Regions from separate parts of the Diaphorobacter nitroreducens genome, predicted to be linked through region 1. Evidence: predicted binding sites of a transcription regulator. Region 1 holds the regulator's gene; the other holds the start of a gene.
The links. The regulator FliA, encoded in region 1, starts transcription of late flagellar genes. The targets are predictions, from matches to a motif close to CTAAAGTTTNNNNNNNNNNNGCCGNTA.

Region 1 (9,117 bases):
GGGCGATGCGCTGGTGGCCCAGATCCCCGGCCTGCTGATTTCCGTCGCGGCCGCGATGGTGATCTCGCGCGTGGGCAAGGACTCCGACATGGGTCAGCAGATCGTGCAGCAGTTGCTCATGTCGCCGCGCGTGCTGGGCGTGACCGCGGGCGTGCTGATCCTGCTGGGCCTCATCCCCGGCATGCCGCACACCGTGTTCCTGGTCATGGGCAGCCTCCTCGGCTACGGCGCCTGGATGCTGCTGCAGCGCCAGCGCCGCCCCGCCCCGGTGGAAGAAGCCCCCGCGCCCGTGAGCGACGGCGAGGCCAGCTGGGACGACCTGCAACCCGTGGACCTGCTGGGCCTGGAGCTGGGCTACCGCCTGATCGCCTTGGTGGACAAGAGCCGCCAGGGCGACCTGCTCACGCGCATCAAGGGCGTGCGCCGCAAGTTTGCGCAGGAGGTGGGCTTCCTGCCGCCGGCCGTGCATGTGCGCGACAACCTGGAGCTCAAGCCCAGCGCCTACCGCATCACGCTGCGCGGTGTGGTGGTGGGCGAAGGCGAGGCCTTCCCCGGCATGTACCTGGCCATCAACCCCGGCGGCATCTCCACGCCGCTGATCGGCACTCCCACCACCGACCCCGCCTTCGGCCTGCCCGCGCACTGGATCGACGCCGCGCAGAAGGAAGCGGCACAAATGGCAGGCTTTACCGTGGTTGATTCGGAAACCGTGATGGCGACCCATTTGTCACACTTGATGCAAGTGCACGCCGCCAAGCTCCTGAGCCGCACCGAGACGCAGCAGCTCGTGGAGCATGTGACCCGGCTGGCACCCAAACTCATCGAAGAAGTCGTGCCCAAGATGGTGTCCATCACAACATTCCAGAAAGTGCTGCAGCTGTTGCTGGAGGAGTCCGTGCACATCCGCGACATCCGCACCATCATCGAGACGCTGGCGGAACACGCCGGCAGCACGCAAGACCCCGTGGAACTGGCGCGCCGCGTGCGCATCGCCCTGTCCCCCGCCATCGTGCAGCAGATCTACGGCCCCACGCGCGAGCTCAGCGTCATCGCCATCGAGCCCGGGCTGGAGCGCCTGCTGATGCAGGCCCTGGGCAATGCCAGCGGCCCGGCGCTGGACCCCGGCGTGGCCGACCTGCTCACCCACAAGGCCGCCGAAGTCGCCCTGCAGCAGGAAGAGCTGGGCATGCCCGCCTGTCTGCTGGTGCCTGACCAGATCCGCAACGCCATCGCCCGCCTGGTGCGGCGCGTGGCTCCCCGCTTGCAGGTGCTCGCCCACAGCGAGATTCCTGAGACCCACACCATCCGCATCGGCCCGATCCTCAAAGGTGCATCCGCATGAACATCAAACGCTTTACCGCTCCCACCGCACGGGAGGCCCTGGCCAAGGCGCGCATGGCCTTCGGTGAAGGCACGCTGATCCTGTCCAACCGCCCCACGGCGGGCGGCGTCGAGGTGGTGGCCACGGCCGAGGACGCGCTGTCGTCCCTGCACGGCGGTGCCGAGCCGGCACCCAACCGTCTGCAGGAGCGCGCCGACGACCTGGCCGCGAGCCAGCCGGTGCGCATGTCCCAGACGCAGCCCCATGCAGCCCCTGTCCCGCAGCCCGCACGCCAGCCGGCGCCCGCGGCACGCAGCACCGTGGCGCACGATACCGAGCAACTGGCCATGAGCACGCTGTCGTTCCAGGACTATGTGCGCGAGCGCATGCTGCGCCGCCGCCACGAGGCCCTGAACGGCACGAGCGCCCCCGCGCCCCTGAACGAGCGCGCCGCGCTGGAGCGCGGTCTGCCCGAGCCACGCTTCGAACCCCGCGCTGAGCGCCTGCCCGAGCCACCCGCGCCACAGCCCGTGAATGCCCCGGTGGCACGCCACAACCCATTGCGGCCCATGCATGCCGCCCTGGGCGCCGAGCAGCTCACGCCGCGCCGCGCCGAGGCGCCCGCCACAGCCGCGCCCACGCTGGCGGCCGGCCTGGGACAGCAGAACCTCATGAAGGAACTGCAGTCCATGAAGGAGCTGATCGAGGACCGCTTCAACACCCTGGCCTGGCTGGGCCAGGCCCGCCAGAACCCGATCCAGTCCACGCTGATGCTCAAGCTCATCCGTGCGGGCTATTCGCCCGCCCTCTCGCGCGCGGTGCTGGAACACCTGCCCGAGCATCTGGGCGCCCAGGACGCCGTGCGCTGGCTCATGGAAGTGCTGGAGCGCAACCTGCGCACCGACGCGCAGACGCTGCCGCTGTACGAGGAAGGCGGCATCTTCGCCATGGTGGGCGCCACCGGCGTGGGCAAGACCACCACCACCGCCAAGCTGGCCGCCTTGTGCGCGCGCATCCACGGCCCCGCCAGCGTGGGCCTGATCACGCTGGACACCTACCGCGTGGGCGCGCACGAGCAGTTGCGCTCCTACGGCCGCATGCTGGGCGTGGTGGCGCACCTGGCGCACGACCGCGCGGCGCTGCAGGACCTGCTGGGCCTGCTGTCGTCCAAGAAGATGGTGCTCATCGACACCACGGGCGTGGCCCCGCGCGACCCGCGCAAGCGCGACCTGCTGGACGTGCTGGCGCTGCCCGGTGTCAAGCGCCTGCTGGTGCTCAACGCCAGCAGCCACGGCGATACGCTGGACGACGTGCTCACCGGCTTCAAGACCACCGGCTCGCAGCAGGCCATCCTGTCCAAGGTGGACGAGGCCGTGAAGCTGGGCCCCGCCATTGATGCGCTGATCCGCCACCAGATGGTGCTGCGCGGCGTGACCAACGGCCAGCGCGTGCCCGAGGACTGGGAAGCGGCCGACGCCCGCAAGCTCGTGAGCGCCTCCATGCGCACGAGCGTGAAGTCGGCCTTCGACCCCAAGGCCGCCGAGTTGAACTTCTTCTTCTCGCACGCCACGGAAACGGCCGATGAGCGAGGGATGGCCGATGTTGCTTGATACCGCTTTGCACCAGGCCGCCGGGCTGCACAGCTACACGCCGCAGCAGGACCTGCGCCTGCTGGCCGTGCTGAGCCAGCCGGGCAGCGGCCCGTGGCTGGAGATGCTGTGGCAGCTGTGCTCCAGCCTGCAGCGCCTGGGCTACCCCGTCGTGGTGCTGGACGGCACGGCGCTCGAGAGCCCGCACATGCCCGGCCTGGACCAGCTGCTGCACCCGGCTCCCTGGAACGGCGCGCAGACGCTGGCCTCCGCTACCGGCGCGTCGCTGGCCGTGGTTCCCGCGGCCCGCGGGCTGGCCCGCCTGGCGCAGCAGTCCGAACACCATGGCGCCGCCGTGCTGCAGCGCCTGCAGCCCTTGTTTCGCGCCTACGCGCTGGTGGTGCTGCATGCGCCGCCCGAGCAACTGGCGCCGCTGCTGCGCGGCAGCGCCAGCGTACCGCTGATCATGACCGGCCCCGGCGCGCAAGGCATGGTGCGCAGCTACCGCCAGCTCAAGCACATGGCGCTGCACGCCGGCGTGCGCTGCACGGTGGCGTCCATCCTCGCGCCGCAGGAGCCTGTGCAGCACCGCCAGACCGCCGAGGCGCTGGACACGCTGCAGCGCAGCGCGCGCACCCACCTGGGCCTGCAGGTCCACACCACCACCGTGGCCGCGGCGCGCGCGCAGGACATCCAGCGGCTGGCCTTGCAACTGCTGGAAAACGCATGCACCATTGACGCTGCCATGCCCCTGCTGCCCCCCCACAGCCTGTGCGCCTCCCTCTCGCCCCTGGACCGGAGCCACTGACCCGATGTACACCGCGAAAGGCCAGCTCGACCGGGACGCGCTGTTCCACCAGCACGTGCCCCTGGTGCGGCGCATCGCCCACCACATGATCGCCAAGCTCCCGCCCAACGTGGAGCTGGACGACCTGATCCAGGTCGGCATGATCGGTCTGAACGACGCGCTCTCGCGCTACGAAGTCGCGCAGGGCGTGCAGTTCGAGACCTTTGCCAGCCAGCGCATCCGCGGCGCCATGCTCGACGAGCTGCGCGAGGGCGACTGGATGAGCCGCAGCTCGCGCAAGAGCCAAAAGGACATCGAGCATGCCCTGCACCGCGTGGAGCAGCGCCTGGGCCGCAGCCCCATCGAGTCCGAGATCGCCGCCGAACTGGGCATGAGCCTGGAGGACTACCAAGCCCTGCTGAGCAAGGTGCGCGGCACGCAGCTGGTGTACCTGGAAGACTTTCACCACGATGACGAGGACGAGGGCTTCCTGGACCGCCACGTGGCCGACGAGGGCGCCGATCCCATGGCCGTGCTGCGCGACCAGCGCCTGCGCGCCTCGCTGGTCGAGGCCATCAAGGCCCTGCCCGAGCGCGAGCAGTACATCATGGGCATGTACTACGAGCACGACATGAACCTGAAGGAAATCGCCGCCGTCCTGGGCGTGACCGAATCGCGCGTGTGCCAGCTACACAGCCAGGCGATTGCGCGGTTGCGGACCAAGATGCGGGGGCACTGATTTTTTGGATGAAATAGCTGTTTTGCGCTCGCTGGACAAGCGCGGGCAGCTATTTTTTTTGAGCTTGTGCTGCGGCTTTTCATGGCGCTGGCCGGGATATGCGCCCGGCGGCGCACCTACCTTTCTTTGCTTTGTCAAAGAAAAGTGCCTCGCCCGCCGGGGCGGGTCCCGGTCAACAACATCAAACCCCAGAAACCCATCAAAAAAGATAGCTGCCAGCGCTTATCCCATAAGCCTCAGGCAGCAATTCGGGCTAAAAGTCACCCCGGTGCCCGATAAATCCGTGCCCCCGCGGCGCCGGACGAAGGCCCGTAAGTCACCCCCTCCACGGGCGGCAGCAGCGACGCCGCCTGCCGCTCAGTCAGCGCCATCACCCGCGCCAGTTGGTCGCGCACCAGCGTCAATTGCCGGCCGATGGCCTGCACCCTTTGCGCAGCGGCGGGCTCCAGCGCGCCCGCCACAGGCGCCAGGGCCTGGGCCAGCGCCATGGCAGCGCCGCGCAGCTGCACCGCAGTGTCTTCAAAAGTTTGGGGGTTGGAAGCAAGAAGCGCAGCCTGCATGTCCTGCAGCTGCGCTTCGATGGAGGTGAGGGTGTCGTCGAGTGACATGGGGTGCAAGTCTAGAGCCTGTCACCCCGGCGGGCCAGCCGGCCCAGGAGGGCGGGTCAGCCCCGCGAGTGGGACAGGGTTTCGTAGGCGTTGGCCAGCAGCTTGTCGGCCACGGCTTCGGCGTCCACGCGGAAGGTGCCTTTTTCGATGGCGGCCTTGATCGCCTTGACCTTGGCAGTGTCGAAGTCGGCCGTGGACTTGGTGGCGTCCACCCCGCGGGCGGCGGCCGACAGCGTGACGGGCACGCCTGCGGCGGCGCGCGTCGCGCCCTGGGCCGCTTCTTCAGCGGCCGGCGCAGGTGCGGCGGCCTTGGCCTGCTGCTTGTTGGCAGCGGCCTTTGACAGCGCAGTCGCAGTATCCGGGTTGTGTCCAATCTTCATCGCACTCTCCACCACCCCTGTGAGATGTGGGGCCAGTAGCCATGTTTTCGGCCGGCAGGGAGCAGACTTTAGCGCTTTGTGGTGCCTCGCGGCTCACAAAGTGGCTTCTATTGTCCCATCCTCAAGCACAGTACCCCCAATAATGCGCCCATTGGCCATGCGAACGCGCACACTCTGTCCTTGAGCGCCCGCGCTCATGGCCTGGCCCGAGGAGGTGACCGCATAACCCGGCCCCTGCACCACCACGCGCACCGCAGAGCCGGCCTTGAACAGGTCGGGGGCGCGCACCATGTTCTGGCGCAGCGCCTGGCCGGCGGACAGCGGACGGGTGGCGGTCTGCCCCACCCAGTCCTTGGGGTTGGCCACGATGGCCGCGGGTTCTGCGGCCCAGTCCACCTCGGCCTCGATGGCATCTTGCTCGCTCAGCACTGCGCCGGTGCCCACATTGCCGGCCAGCACCCAAGCGGGGCCGAAGGCCTTGACCGTGATGGGCAGGAACACGTTCCAGCGGGTGGGGCCGTCCACGCAACGCAGGCCCAGGCGGGTGCGCCCCCACAGGCGGGCACCAGCGGGCAGATAGGGTTCCACGCGCGCGCAGGGCGCCAGGCGCAGGCGCGAATCCAGCGTGCCCACACTGACTTCCATGCGCAGCGGCAGCCCCCCAGCCTGCGCCTGGGCCAGCGCATCGTCCAGCCAGTGCTGGGTGATCGAGCCCAGCTCGGCGGTCTGATCGCCTCCCTGCTGGGCATGGGCGGACAGCGCCAGGGCAGAGCCCAGCGCCAGCGCGCCGCCCATCAGGAAGCGAAGGCAGGCAAGGCGGGATGAGCGCAGGATAGGAAGCGGCATGACGGGACTCCAACGGGTCTGACGGCGGTCCGGCACAACGGGCCCCGGACGCCTTTTCACACCTGCCACTGTAGGCTGGCCACCGCATGCGCCAAGCGCGGAACAACGGGCCAATCCCAGCGCTCTTCGCGCTTTAGAAAAACGGGGCGATTTCCATAATCGACGCACGCCACAAGCCCCCTGGGCCATGGCGGCCGAACCCCTTTTTTACACGCCGAGGCCCACATGCTCGACAAGATGACCAACCGCCTGGACTTTCACGGAAGCGCCTTGCTGCTGCGCTCGGAGCGCCAGCGTGCCATCGCGAGCAACATCGCCAACGCGGACACGCCCGGCTACGTGGCGCGCGACTTCAAGTTTGCCGATGCCATGCGTGCCGTGAACGAAGCTCAGAACCCCAGCCCCCTGCGCAGCCAGAGCGTGAGCGACCCGCGCCACATCCCGCTTCCGGCAGCCGCCAGTGGCAGCTCGGACAGCACGCTGGGCTATGCCCTGCAGACCCAGCCGAGCCTGGACAACAACACCGTGGACATGGACCGCGAGCGCGCCGCGTTCGTGGACAACGCCGTGCGCTACGAGGCCACGCTGCGCTTCATCAACGGCCAGTCCAAGACCATGCTCAGCGCCATCCAGGGCCAGTAATCCCGAAAGAGAGCACCCGCCATGTCCATGTTCTCCATCTTCAACGTCTCGGGCAGCGCCATCAGCGCACAGTCGCAGCGGCTGAACGTCGTGGCCAGCAACCTGGCCAACGTGGACGCCGTGGCCGGCCCCGACGGCCAGGCGTACAAGGCGCGCCAGGTGGTCTTCCAGACCGCGCCCATGGGGCCTGAGAGCGCCGCGGGCGTGCGCGTGTCGTCCATCCAGGAGAGCGACCAGCCCGGCCGCCGCGTGCACGACCCGGCCAACCCCATGGCCGACGCCGAGGGCTACGTGACCCACTCCAACGTGAACGCCGTGGAGGAGATGGTCAACATGATCTCGGCCTCGCGCTCGTACCAGAACAACGTGGAGGTCATGAACACGGCCAAGACGCTGCTGCTCAAGACCCTGCAGATGGGCCAGTAAACCGCCCTCCGAAAGCACGCCATGATTCTCAACCCCATCGGCACCACCGCCACGACCAACACCGGCGCTTCGGCCAACGCGACCAACGACCCCGCGGCCATGCAAGACCGCTTCCTCAAGCTGCTGGTCGCGCAGTTGAACAACCAGGACCCGATGAACCCCCTGGACAACGCGCAGATGACCACGCAGATGGCGCAGATCAACACCGTCACCGGCATCCAGACGCTCAACCTCACCATGCAAACCATGGCCGAGGAGTTCTCGACCATGCAGCAGATCCAGGGCATCTCGCTCATCGGCCGCTCGGTGCTGACCGAGGGCGACCGCCTGAGCGTCAGCGACGGCAAGGGCAAGGGCTACTTCAACCTGGACAACACCGCCACCGACGTGCAGGTGGACATCGTCACGCCCGGCGGCGTGGTGGTGGACACCGTGGACCTCGGCGCACAGGACAAGGGCCGCCGCTCTTTCGAGTGGGACGCCGCCGGCTACAGCGGCAACGCCGCCGACCTGCGGTTCCGCGTGCGGGCCACGTCGGGCGAGACCGCGGTCACCGCGACGGGACTGTCCGAGGCGCAGGTGGTCGCCACGGGCTCCAACGCCGGTGCGCTGACGCTCACGCTGGACAACGGCGACATCGTCAACTACTTCCGCATTCACAGCGTGCTCTGAGAGCCGCGCTTTCCTCCAGGAGAACACCATGGGTTTCCAGCAAGGCCTCTCGGGCCTGAACGCGTCGGCCAAGAACCTCGATGTGATCGGCCACAACATCGCCAACGCCAACACCACAGGCTTCAAGGCCTCGCGCACCGAATTCGCGGCCATGATCGCCTCGGCCATCGGCGCGTCCAGCGGCACCAACTCCGGCATCGGCGTGGAGGTGTCGGCCATTGCGCAGCAGTTCAACCAGGGCAACCTCACCGTCACGGGCAACAGCCTGGACGTGGCCATCAACGGCAACGGCTTTTTCACGCTGCAGATGCCGGATGGCTCGCGTGCCTACACGCGCGCCGGCAACTTCAAGCTGGACAACGTGGGCAACGTGGTCACCAATGACGGCGCCCAGGTCATGGGCTACCCCATCGACCCCGTGACCGGCCTGCGCACCTCCAGCACGGCCGTGCCGCTGACCTTCCCCACCACGGCGCCCATCCCGGCCCGGCAGACCACGGCCATCAAGACGGCCTTCAACCTGGATGCCCGCACGCCCAACGCCAAGGGCGACCCGGGCGCCACCCCACCCGTGGCGGCTACGCCGCGCACGACCTACGGCACCTCGCTCAACGTGTACGACAGCCAGGGCGTGGCCACGCCGCTGTCCTTCTACTTCGAGAAGAACGGCGCGAACACCTGGGACATCTACAACCAACTGGACGACCTGACCACCACGCCGCCGACGGTCCCCGCCATCACCGGCCGCCTGATCGCCGACAAGAACGGTGCCGTGGCCGCCACGCTGGAGCCCGTGGCCACCTCGGTCGCCAACGCGGACCCGGCGTTGACGCAAAAGGACGATTTCCCCACGTCCTTCACCTACCGTTTCTACGGCCCGGACGACCAGGGCGTGTATGCCATCCGCGAGACCACGCTGAGCTTCACCAACCCCGAAGACGCCTGGGACTTCACCTATTCGGACGCGCCCACCAACAGCCTCGTGGCCTCCGCCCGCCTGAAGGACAACCTGGTGGACTACGCGGGCGGCACGTCGCCCGCCGGCGGCACCTTCGGGGTGGCCGACCTGACCGATGCGCCCGCGGCCGCCAAGCAGTCGTTCGAGCT
Region 2 (9,117 bases), 1.7 Mb from region 1:
TCGTCCGGCAATGGAACGCGGACAAAGGCTTTGGCTTCATCCAGGGCGCTGCCAGCACGCAGGTGTTCTTTCATGTACGGGACTTCCGGGGCACGGCGCCGCCCGCCCACGGGATGCCGGTGGAGTATGAAGAGATCCACGTGGGCGGCAAGGGACCACGCGCGATGGATGTGCGTCCACGCAGCCAACCGAGCGGCTCCCCTTCCGCCCACCGGTCTCCGGCCCGCGCAGCATCCGCCCCGCCATCCACGCGACCCACCGCGCGGCCCACCGCCCGCCCCACGCCGGCCACCGCCAGGCACACGCGCCCGCGCTCCGCGCCGCAGGCACCCGCAGGCGCGGGCATCGCCCTGGCGCTGATGCTGCTCTGGCTGGGCCTGTGGGGCTGGGGCGCCTGGGCGCAGCGGTTCCCGCTGTGGTGGCTGGGCGCGGCGGCGGCCCTGAACCTGCTGACCTTCTTCACCTACGCGCTGGACAAGAGCGCCGCCCAACGTGGCACGTGGCGCACCCGGGAGAGCCACCTGCACCTGCTCGCCCTGCTGGGCGGCTGGCCTGCCGCATGGTGGGCCCAGCAGTGGTTGCGGCACAAATCGCGCAAACAGGACTTCCGCGCGGTGTATTGGGGCACGGTGGTGTTGAACTGCGCCGCACTGGCGGTGTGGACGCTGCGGCCGCAGACGCTGCGCGAAGTGCTTTCTTTTTTATAGCTGCTAGCGCTTTCCAGCATTGCGGCGGGGCCGGTTTTTATCGGGATCTGCGGCATGCCTTGCGGCCACGTCCGACAGCGCGGCCTTCCATCGCCCGACAGCCAGGCGATGCTGCTGCGCCTCCAATGGGTCCAGTTTTTTGCCGCATTGGAGAACGACGCCATGAAGCCTTTCGCCCTCGACCCGAGCATGACCACGGCGACCGGGACTTTCTACCCCACGGGCCATGTGTTCGCGCTGTTTGCGAACGAGGAGGCGGCGCGCTCCGCAGGCCAGGCGCTGCAGGCCCAGGGTCGCGACGACGTGGCGCACGCCACGCCGCCGATGATCCTGGAACATGTGGTGCGCACGCTGGGCAATGCCGATGCACCTCTGCCCTCGGTCGGTGCGGAGGGCGTGATCGTGCGCCGCATCGCGCAACTGGCCAGCGACGGCGCCCACGGCCTGTTGCTGCGTGCCGCGGATTCCGACGCTCCGGAGACGCTGCGCGACCTGCTGCAGCCGCTGGGCCCGCTGGCGGCGTTCTACTACCGCCGCCTGGTCATTGAGGAGCTGGTGTCCGCCCCCGCCGGTCCCGCGCGCTGACAGCCGGGTGCCGCCCCGTCAGCGCCGCCGGCCCGTACCCTTGCCCGACGCCGGGGTGCCGGCCCCGCCCTGGCGGCGCCCCGCGGCGCCCGCAGCGTTGCCGCCGGCATTGCCACGGCTGCCAGTGCGGGCACCGGTGCCGGCACGTGGCGGCAGGCCGGTGTTCTGCGTGAGCATGCGGCCCGGCTGCGGCGCACTGCTACGAAAACGCACGTCGCCCTGCGGCTCCTCCAGCTCCTGCGGGCGGCGGCGCAGCGCCACGGCCTTGCCGTCCTTGTTGATGGTGTAGCCCACGCCCGCCCCGCCACCCTTGGGCCCGGTGCTGTTTTTCTTGCGGGCGCTCTGGTAGCTGCCGTCGACCAGCGGCTGGAAGGTGGGGATCAGGTGGTGCTTGCCGTTACCGATCAGGTCGGCCCGGCCCATGCTTTTCAGCGCCTCGCGCAGCAGCGGCCAGTTGTTGGGGTCGTGGTAGCGCAGGAAGGCCTTGTGCAGGCGGCGGCGCTTTTCGCCACGCACCACGTCCACCTGCTCCTCGGCCACGTCGCGCATCTGTCGGCGCACGCGCGTGAGCGGGTTGCGGCCCGAGTGGTACATGGCCGTGGCGCTGGCCATGGGGCTGGGGTAGAAGGCCTGCACCTGGTCGGCGCGAAAGCCGTTCTTCTTGAGCCAGATGGCCAGGTTCAGCATGTCCTCGTCGGTGGTGCCGGGGTGGGCGGCGATGAAGTACGGGATCAGGAACTGTTTCTTGCCCGCCTCTTCGGTGTACTGCTCGAACATCTGCTTGAAGCGGTCATAGTTGCCGATGCCTGGCTTCATCATCTTGGACAGCGGCCCCGCCTCGGTGTGCTCGGGCGCGATCTTGAGGTACCCGCCCACGTGGTGCTGTACCAGCTCCTTCACGTATTCGGGGGACTTCACCGCCAGGTCGTAGCGCAGGCCGGAGCCGATGAGGATCTTCTTGATGCCCGGCAGCTTGCGCGCGCGGCGGTAGATATTGACCAGCGGCGCATGGTCCGTGTGCAGGTTCTGGCAGATGCCGGGAAACACGCAGCTCGGCTTGCGGCAGGCGGCCTCGATCTCTGGGCTCTTGCAGCCCAGGCGGTACATGTTGGCCGTGGGGCCGCCCAGGTCGGAGATGGTGCCGGTGAAGCCCTTGACCTTGTCCCGGATGTCCTCCACCTCGGCAATGATGGAATCTTCCGAGCGGCTCTGGATGATGCGTCCCTCGTGCTCGGTGATGGAGCAGAAGGTGCAGCCGCCAAAGCAGCCGCGCATGATGTTGATCGACGCGCGGATCATCTCCCATGCGGGGATCTTGGTGGGCCCCTCGTAGCTGCCCTGCGCGTCCAGGTACTGCGGGTGCGGGTTGCGCGCATACGGCAGGCCGAACACCCAGTCCATCTCGGCCGTGGTGAGCGGGACGGGCGGCGGGTTCAGCCACACGTCGCGCGCCGTCGCGCCCTCGCCATGCGCCTGCACCAGCGCGCGAGCGTTGCCCGGGTTGGTCTCCAGGTGCAGCACGCGGTTGGCGTGGGCGTAGAGCACCGGGTCGGCCTTCACCTGCTCATAGCTGGGCAGGCGGATCACGGTGCGCTCGCGCGGCGGCAGCGCCCGACCGCTGCGCCCCTTGGAGGGCAGCGCCGGATTGGGCACGATCTGCACGGTCTGCAAGGGTTTTTGGCCTGTAGCGCTTTGTGGGTCAGCGCTGGCAGCTATTGAATTTGCAGCATCTTCCTGCGAACACGCCTGGCCCTGGGCCGCAGCCTGCTCGCTGGTGGTCATGTAGGGATTGATCAGCTCATCCACGCGGCCGGGCTCGTCCACCTCGGTGGAGTCGATCTCGAACCAGCCGGGCTCGGACGCGCGCCGCACGAAGGCCGTGCCGCGCACGTCGGTGATGGTCTCCACCGGGTCGCGCCGCGCAATGCGGTGGGCCACTTCGACCAGGGCACGCTCGGCGTTGCCGAACAGCAGGATGTCGCACTTGCTGTCCACCACGATGGAGCGGCGCACCTTGTCGCTCCAGTAGTCATAGTGGGCAATGCGGCGCAGGGAGCCTTCGATGCCGCCCAGCACGATGGGCACGTCCTTGTACGCCTCGCGGCAGCGCTGGCTGTAGACCACGGCGGCGCGGTCGGGCCGCTTGCCACCCACGTCGCCGGGCGTGTAGGCGTCGTCGCTGCGGATCTTGCGGTCCGCCGTGTAGCGGTTGATCATCGAATCCATGTTGCCCGCGGTCACGCCCCAGAACAGGTTGGGCTTGCCCAGCACCTTGAACGCGTCGGCGCTCTGCCAGTCCGGCTGCGCAATGATCCCCACGCGAAAGCCCTGCGCCTCCAGCACCCGCCCGATCACCGCCATGCCGAAGCTCGGGTGGTCCACATAGGCATCGCCCGTCACCAGCACCACGTCGCAGCTGTCCCAGCCCAACTGCTCCATCTCGGCACGGCTCATGGGCAGGTACGGCGCCACGCCAAAGCGCTTGGCCCAGTACGGGCGGTAGCTGGTCAACGGCTTGGCGTTGCGCGGGAAGAAGGAAACATCGATCGGGGCGTTCATGGGCGGGCCTGCAGGGGGGCCGGGCATTTTAGAAGCCATGCCCCCTTTGCGCCTAACCGCCCCCGCATGGCCCTTGCCGCCGTCGGCCCATGGGGTAAGCTCGGCCGCCCCCATGCCCTACACCCTCAGCGCCCCCGTTCACAGCGAACTCATCATCAAGAAAAGCCGCTTCATCGGCTGCGTGCAGCCCATGGCCGACCGCGCGAGCGCGCAGGCCGTGGTGGATGCGCTGTGGCGCGAACACCCGGGCGCGGCCCATGTGTGCTGGGCGCTGCTGGCGGGCGGCCAGTCCGCCGCGGTGGACGACGGCGAGCCCAGCGGCACCGCCGGCCGGCCCATGCTGGATGTGCTGCGCCACCAGGACCTGGAGGGTGTGCTGGCCACTGTGGTGCGCTATTTCGGCGGGGTGAAGCTGGGCGCGGGTGGCCTGGTGCGCGCCTATACCGATACCGTGGCCCAAGCGCTGCTGCAGGCAAACAAGGTGCCGCTGCAGCGCATGCGCACCCTGGAATGCAGCGTGCCCTACGCCCTGGAAGGACTGCTGCGCCGCATGATCGACGGTGCTGGCGCGCAGTTGCTGCAGGTGCAGCATGGCACGCTGGTCACGCTGCAACTGCGCCTGCCCGAGGCCGAGGCCGAGGCCTTCGTCCACCAGGTGAACGAAGCAGGCCAGGGCCGCGTGGCCTGGGGCGAATCCACGGATTGAAGGCCGGGACCGTGGCCGCGCCCGCGCAAGCCCAACAATGCCTGCGCGCCTACATGCCGCGCCGGCGCGCGCGGCGACACTGGCGGCCCGCATTGACAAGGAGCCCCCTCCATGAGCCAGCCGCTGGACGTGATCATCCTGGGCGCCGGGTCCGCCGGACTGGCGGCGCTGCGCGAGGTGCGCAAGCGCACCGACCACTGGCGCATCGTGAACGACGGCCCCTGGGGCACCACCTGCGCGCGCGTGGGCTGCATGCCGTCCAAGATGCTCATCGAGGCCGCCAACGCCTACCATGCGCGGCGCGCACTGCACACCTTCGGCATCGAGGGCGCGGATGCGCTGCGGGTGGACCTGCCCGCCGTGCTGCGCCGCGTGCGCGCGCTGCGCGATGACTTCGTGGCCGGCACGCTGGCCGCCACCGACGCGGGCGAGCGCGCCATCAGCGGCCACGCCCGGCTGCTGGACACGCAACGTGTGGAAGTGAACGGCCAGGTGCACACCGCGCGGCGCATCATCATCGCCACGGGCTCGCGCCCCATCGTGCCGGAGGACTGGCTGGCTTTTGGCGACCGCATCCTCACCACCGACACGCTGTTCGAGCAACCCACGCTCGGCCCGCGCGTGGCCGTCATCGGGCTGGGGCCGCTGGGGGTGGAAATCGCGCAGGCGCTCGCGCGGCTGGGGGTGGAGGTGATGGCCTTCGCGACGGGCAAGACCGTGGCCGGACTGAGCGACCCCGCCATCAACGACGCGCTGCTGGCGCGGCTGAAGGACGAATTCATCGTCAACGTGGGCGACAAGGCCGAGCTGCGCGAGGTGGCCGGCGGCATACAGGTCACCAACGGCAGCGCGACCGTGGTGGTGGACCAGGTGGTGGCCGCCATGGGCCGGCGCCCCAACCTGGAACACCTGGGGCTGGACACGCTGGGCGTGACGCTGGACGACAAGGGCCGCCCGCCCATCGATCCGTGCACCCTGCAGGTGGGCGATCTGCCCGTCTTCATCGCGGGCGATGCCGATGGCGACCGCCCTCTGCTGCATGAGGCTGCGGACGAGGGCCACATTGCGGGGTTGAACGCCCTGGCGCCCACGCCGCGCGGCTTCGCCCGGCGCACGCCGCTGGCCATCACCTTCAGCCAGCCCCATGCCGCCGTGGTGGGACAGCGCCATGCCGATCTGCCCCAGGGGCAATGGGTGGGGGGCACGGTGGACTTTGCACGCCAGGGCCGCGCGCGCGTGGCGCAGTGCAACCACGGGCGCCTGAACGTGTACGCCGAGCACGGCAGCGGCCGCCTGCTGGGCGCCGAGCTGTGCGCGCCTGCGGGCGAACACATGGCCCACCTGCTGGCGCTGGCCGTCGAGCAGCGGCTGACGGTGCACGACCTGCTGCGCATGCCCTTCTACCATCCGGTGCTGGAGGAAGGCCTGCGCACGGCACTGCGCGACGCGGCCTCGCGCCTGCCCAAGGCCAGCGATTCCGACCTCGCCGCCTGCGAGGCCTACGGCGCCAGTGCGCTGGACTGATACAAAAACAATAGCTGTTCGCGCTTGCCAAGAGGGACTTTTAACACCAAAACAGCTTGAAATGCTTACCCATCAAGCGCCAACAGCTATGTTTATAGAAGCACCCTTGAGTCCGCGGTGAACTGGCCGATAACAAGAGGTACACCGGAGATCGCCATGGACGTCGCCCTCACCCAATCCATCGTCAGCACCGCCAGCGCCCTCGCCAGCCGCGAGACGGCCGATGCCGTCCAGGTCACCGTGCTGAAGAAGGCCCTGGACACGCAGGAAACGGCCGCCGCCACCCTGCTCGCCGCCCTGCCCCAGCCACCGCTGGCGACCGAGGGCCCGCTGGGCACGCAGCTCAACACCTACGCCTGACGCGCACGGCGCGCTGGCTTTTTTTCGCCGGCTCAGGCCGGCTTCAGCTCTGGCCTTGCTCAGCGCAGCCGCGCAGGCGACAGGCCTGCCACGTCCACCCCCTCGCGCGCCAACTCGGGGGCCAGCGGCTCGCCCAGTGCCAACTGCCGCGTCAGCAGCGCCGCGCCCGCCGCGCTCTGGATGCCATAGCCGCCTTGCGCGGCCAGCCAGAAGAAGCCGGGCACATGGTTGTCCCAGCCAATGACCAGGTCGCCATCGGCCACGAACGAGCGCAGCCCCGCCCAGGTGTGCGAGGGGCGGCGGATCTGTAAGCACGTCACCTGCTCGATGCGGTGGATACCCAGCGCCACGTCCAGTTCCTCAGGCACCACGTCGTGCGGCGCCACGGCATCGGCATTGGCGGGGGAGCCCAGCATCTGCCCCGCGTCAGGCTTGAAGTAATAGTCCTCGGCAATGCCGATGACAGCGGGCCAGTGGGCCGCTTGCATGCCGGCCGGCACGGGGAAGGTAAAGGCCGTGCGCCGCCGCGGCTCCAGCCCGATGGGCGGCACGCCCGCCTGGGCTGCCACCACGTCGGCCCAGGCGCCTGCGGCATTGACCACGGCGCGCGCGTGCAGCACCTCGCCATCGCCCAGGGTGATGTGCCAGCCCTCCTCGCCCCGTTGCAGGGCCGTCACCTCGGCATGGGTGCGGATCTCGCCACCACGCTGGCGCAAGCCGCGCAGGTAGCCCTGGTGCAGCGCATGCACGTCGATGTCGGCGGCGCCGGGCTCGCTCATGCCCGCGGCCACGGCCTCGGGGCGCAGGCACGGGGCCTGCTCCAGCAGCTCCTCGCGCGTCAGGCGGCGCACCTGCGGGTTGCGCGGCAGCGCCTCGGCGTACGCGGCTTCCAGCAGGTCGAGCTGGTCGGCCCCCGCCAGGTACACCACGCCGCGCGGCGTGAGGATGGGGGTGCTGCCGAACTCGGGCGGTGGTGCGTCGTAGAACGCGCGGCTGGCCCGTGTGAGTGCGCAGATGTTGGGCGTGCCGTAGGTGGCCGAGTACAGCGCAGCCGACCGGCCGGTGGTGTGGTAGCCGGGCTGGGCCTCCCGCTCCAGCAGCAGCACGCGGCGGTGCGCGGCCAGTTCCCAGCCGGCGGAGGCGCCGGCAATGCCCGCGCCGATGATCACGAAGTCATAGGGTTGCATGGGTTCCCTCGCCAATCACTGTCAGACCGCCGACGCCTGCGCCGCGGCACCGCGCGCGCCCAGGCGCGGCACGCCGCGCGCGTCATCGGGGTCCGGCGCGTGGGTGACGATGGAGGTGAGCGCGGGCTGCACCGGCCCCAGCCGGGCCAGGTCGGGCCGCGGGCGCTGCAGGCCATCGATGCGGGCAAAGGCTTGCTCCAGCCCCAGGCCGATGGACAGCAGGCGATGGTCGTCGCGAAAGCGCCCCACCACCTGCAGGCCGAACGGCATGCCGGCCGTGTCGCGCCCGCAGGGCACGCTGAGCGCGGGGTGCGTGGTCAGCGTGGTCACGTAGGTCAGCGCCAGCCAGCGGTAATAGTTGGCCTGGGGTTCCCCGTTGATATGGCTGGCGTACAGCGCGGTCCACGGGAAGGGCGAGACCGGCGTGGTGGGTGCCAGGATCACGTCGAAGTTGGCAAACGCCTCCTGGAAGCGCGCCAGGATGCGCGTCTGCTCGGCCTGTGCCCAGGCGCTGTCCAGCAGCGACATGGCCGCACCCATCTCGTAGTTGGCGCGCGTGTTGGGCCCCAGGCTGGCGGGGTCGCGCTCGTAGGCCTCGCGCATGCCGGCCACGAAGCTTTCGGCCCGCAGCACGTCGAAGCAGCGGTGCACTTCGCCCAGGTCCAGCCGGATCTCCTCGCAAGAGCGGAACAGGTGGCGCATGGCGCCGATCTTGGCGCGGAACACCGCGCGGATGCCGTCGTCCACCGCGCAGGCGCCGAAGTCTTCGGTGTAGCCCACGCGCAGGCCGCCCAGGTCGGCCGGCTCCAGGTGCAGGAAGCTGTGGGGGTCCAGCGGGTAAGTGAGCGGGTCGCCCGCCGACAGGCCGGCCGATGCGGCGAGCTGCAGGCAGGCCTCGGCCATCGTGCGGCCCATGGGGCCGACCACGGAGATCGGCGTCCAGCCCAGCAGCTTGCGCGAGCTGGGCACCACGCCAGGCGACGGCCGAAAGCCCACCACGCCGCACTTGGCCGCGGGGATACGCAGCGAGCCGCCCGTGTCCGAGCCCGTGCACACGGGCAGCATGTCGCAGGCCAGCGCCGCGGCCGACCCGCCGGACGAGCCGCCCGCGTTCAGGCGCGGATCGAACGGGTTGCCCGTGGCGCCCCAGACCACGTTGCGCGAATTGGCGCCCGCGCCCATCTCGGGAATATTGGTCTTGCCCGTGACGATGGCGCCGGCCGCGCGCAGGCGCGCCACCAGCACGTTGTCCTGCGCGGGGATGTTCTCGCGGTAGATGGGCGAGCCGTAGGTGGTCAGCAGGCCGGCGGTGGCCTCCAGATCCTTCACGCCCATGGGCAGCCCGTGCAGCAGGCCGAGGGGCTCGCCGGCGCGCACCGCCCGCTCGGCGGCCTGCGCCTCGGCGCGGGCGCGGTCGTAGCAGGTGGCGGTGACGGCGTTCACATACGGATTCACCGCCTCGATGCGGTCGATGCAGGCTTGCAGCAGC

Region 2: a site for FliA is predicted at 6,187-6,213, ahead of BA022_RS06125 (YjfB family protein). Genes of this name have one in related genera too.

What each region holds. Positions count from the first base shown of each region.
Region 1 is NZ_CP016278.1:3,678,108-3,687,224, reverse strand. It holds gene flhA (flagellar biosynthesis protein FlhA) at 1-1,342, shown strand, start outside; gene flhF (flagellar biosynthesis protein FlhF) at 1,339-2,931, shown strand; gene BA022_RS17260 (hypothetical protein) at 2,921-3,718, shown strand; gene BA022_RS17255 (RNA polymerase sigma factor FliA) at 3,723-4,436, shown strand; gene BA022_RS17250 (hypothetical protein) at 4,697-5,044, opposite strand; gene flgM (flagellar biosynthesis anti-sigma factor FlgM) at 5,101-5,424, opposite strand; gene flgA (flagellar basal body P-ring formation chaperone FlgA) at 5,518-6,270, opposite strand; gene flgB (flagellar basal body rod protein FlgB) at 6,496-6,912, shown strand; gene flgC (flagellar basal body rod protein FlgC) at 6,934-7,338, shown strand; gene BA022_RS17225 (flagellar hook assembly protein FlgD) at 7,360-8,010, shown strand; gene BA022_RS17220 (flagellar hook protein FlgE) at 8,039-9,117, shown strand, end outside.
Region 2 is NZ_CP016278.1:1,315,989-1,325,105, forward strand. It holds gene BA022_RS06100 (cold shock and DUF1294 domain-containing protein) at 1-707, shown strand, start outside; gene BA022_RS06105 (hypothetical protein) at 870-1,292, shown strand; gene BA022_RS06110 (YgiQ family radical SAM protein) at 1,311-3,851, opposite strand; gene BA022_RS06115 (IMPACT family protein) at 3,964-4,557, shown strand; gene BA022_RS06120 (dihydrolipoyl dehydrogenase) at 4,669-6,081, shown strand; gene BA022_RS06125 (YjfB family protein) at 6,238-6,441, shown strand; gene BA022_RS06130 (NAD(P)/FAD-dependent oxidoreductase) at 6,501-7,628, opposite strand; gene BA022_RS06135 (amidase) at 7,650-9,117, opposite strand, start outside.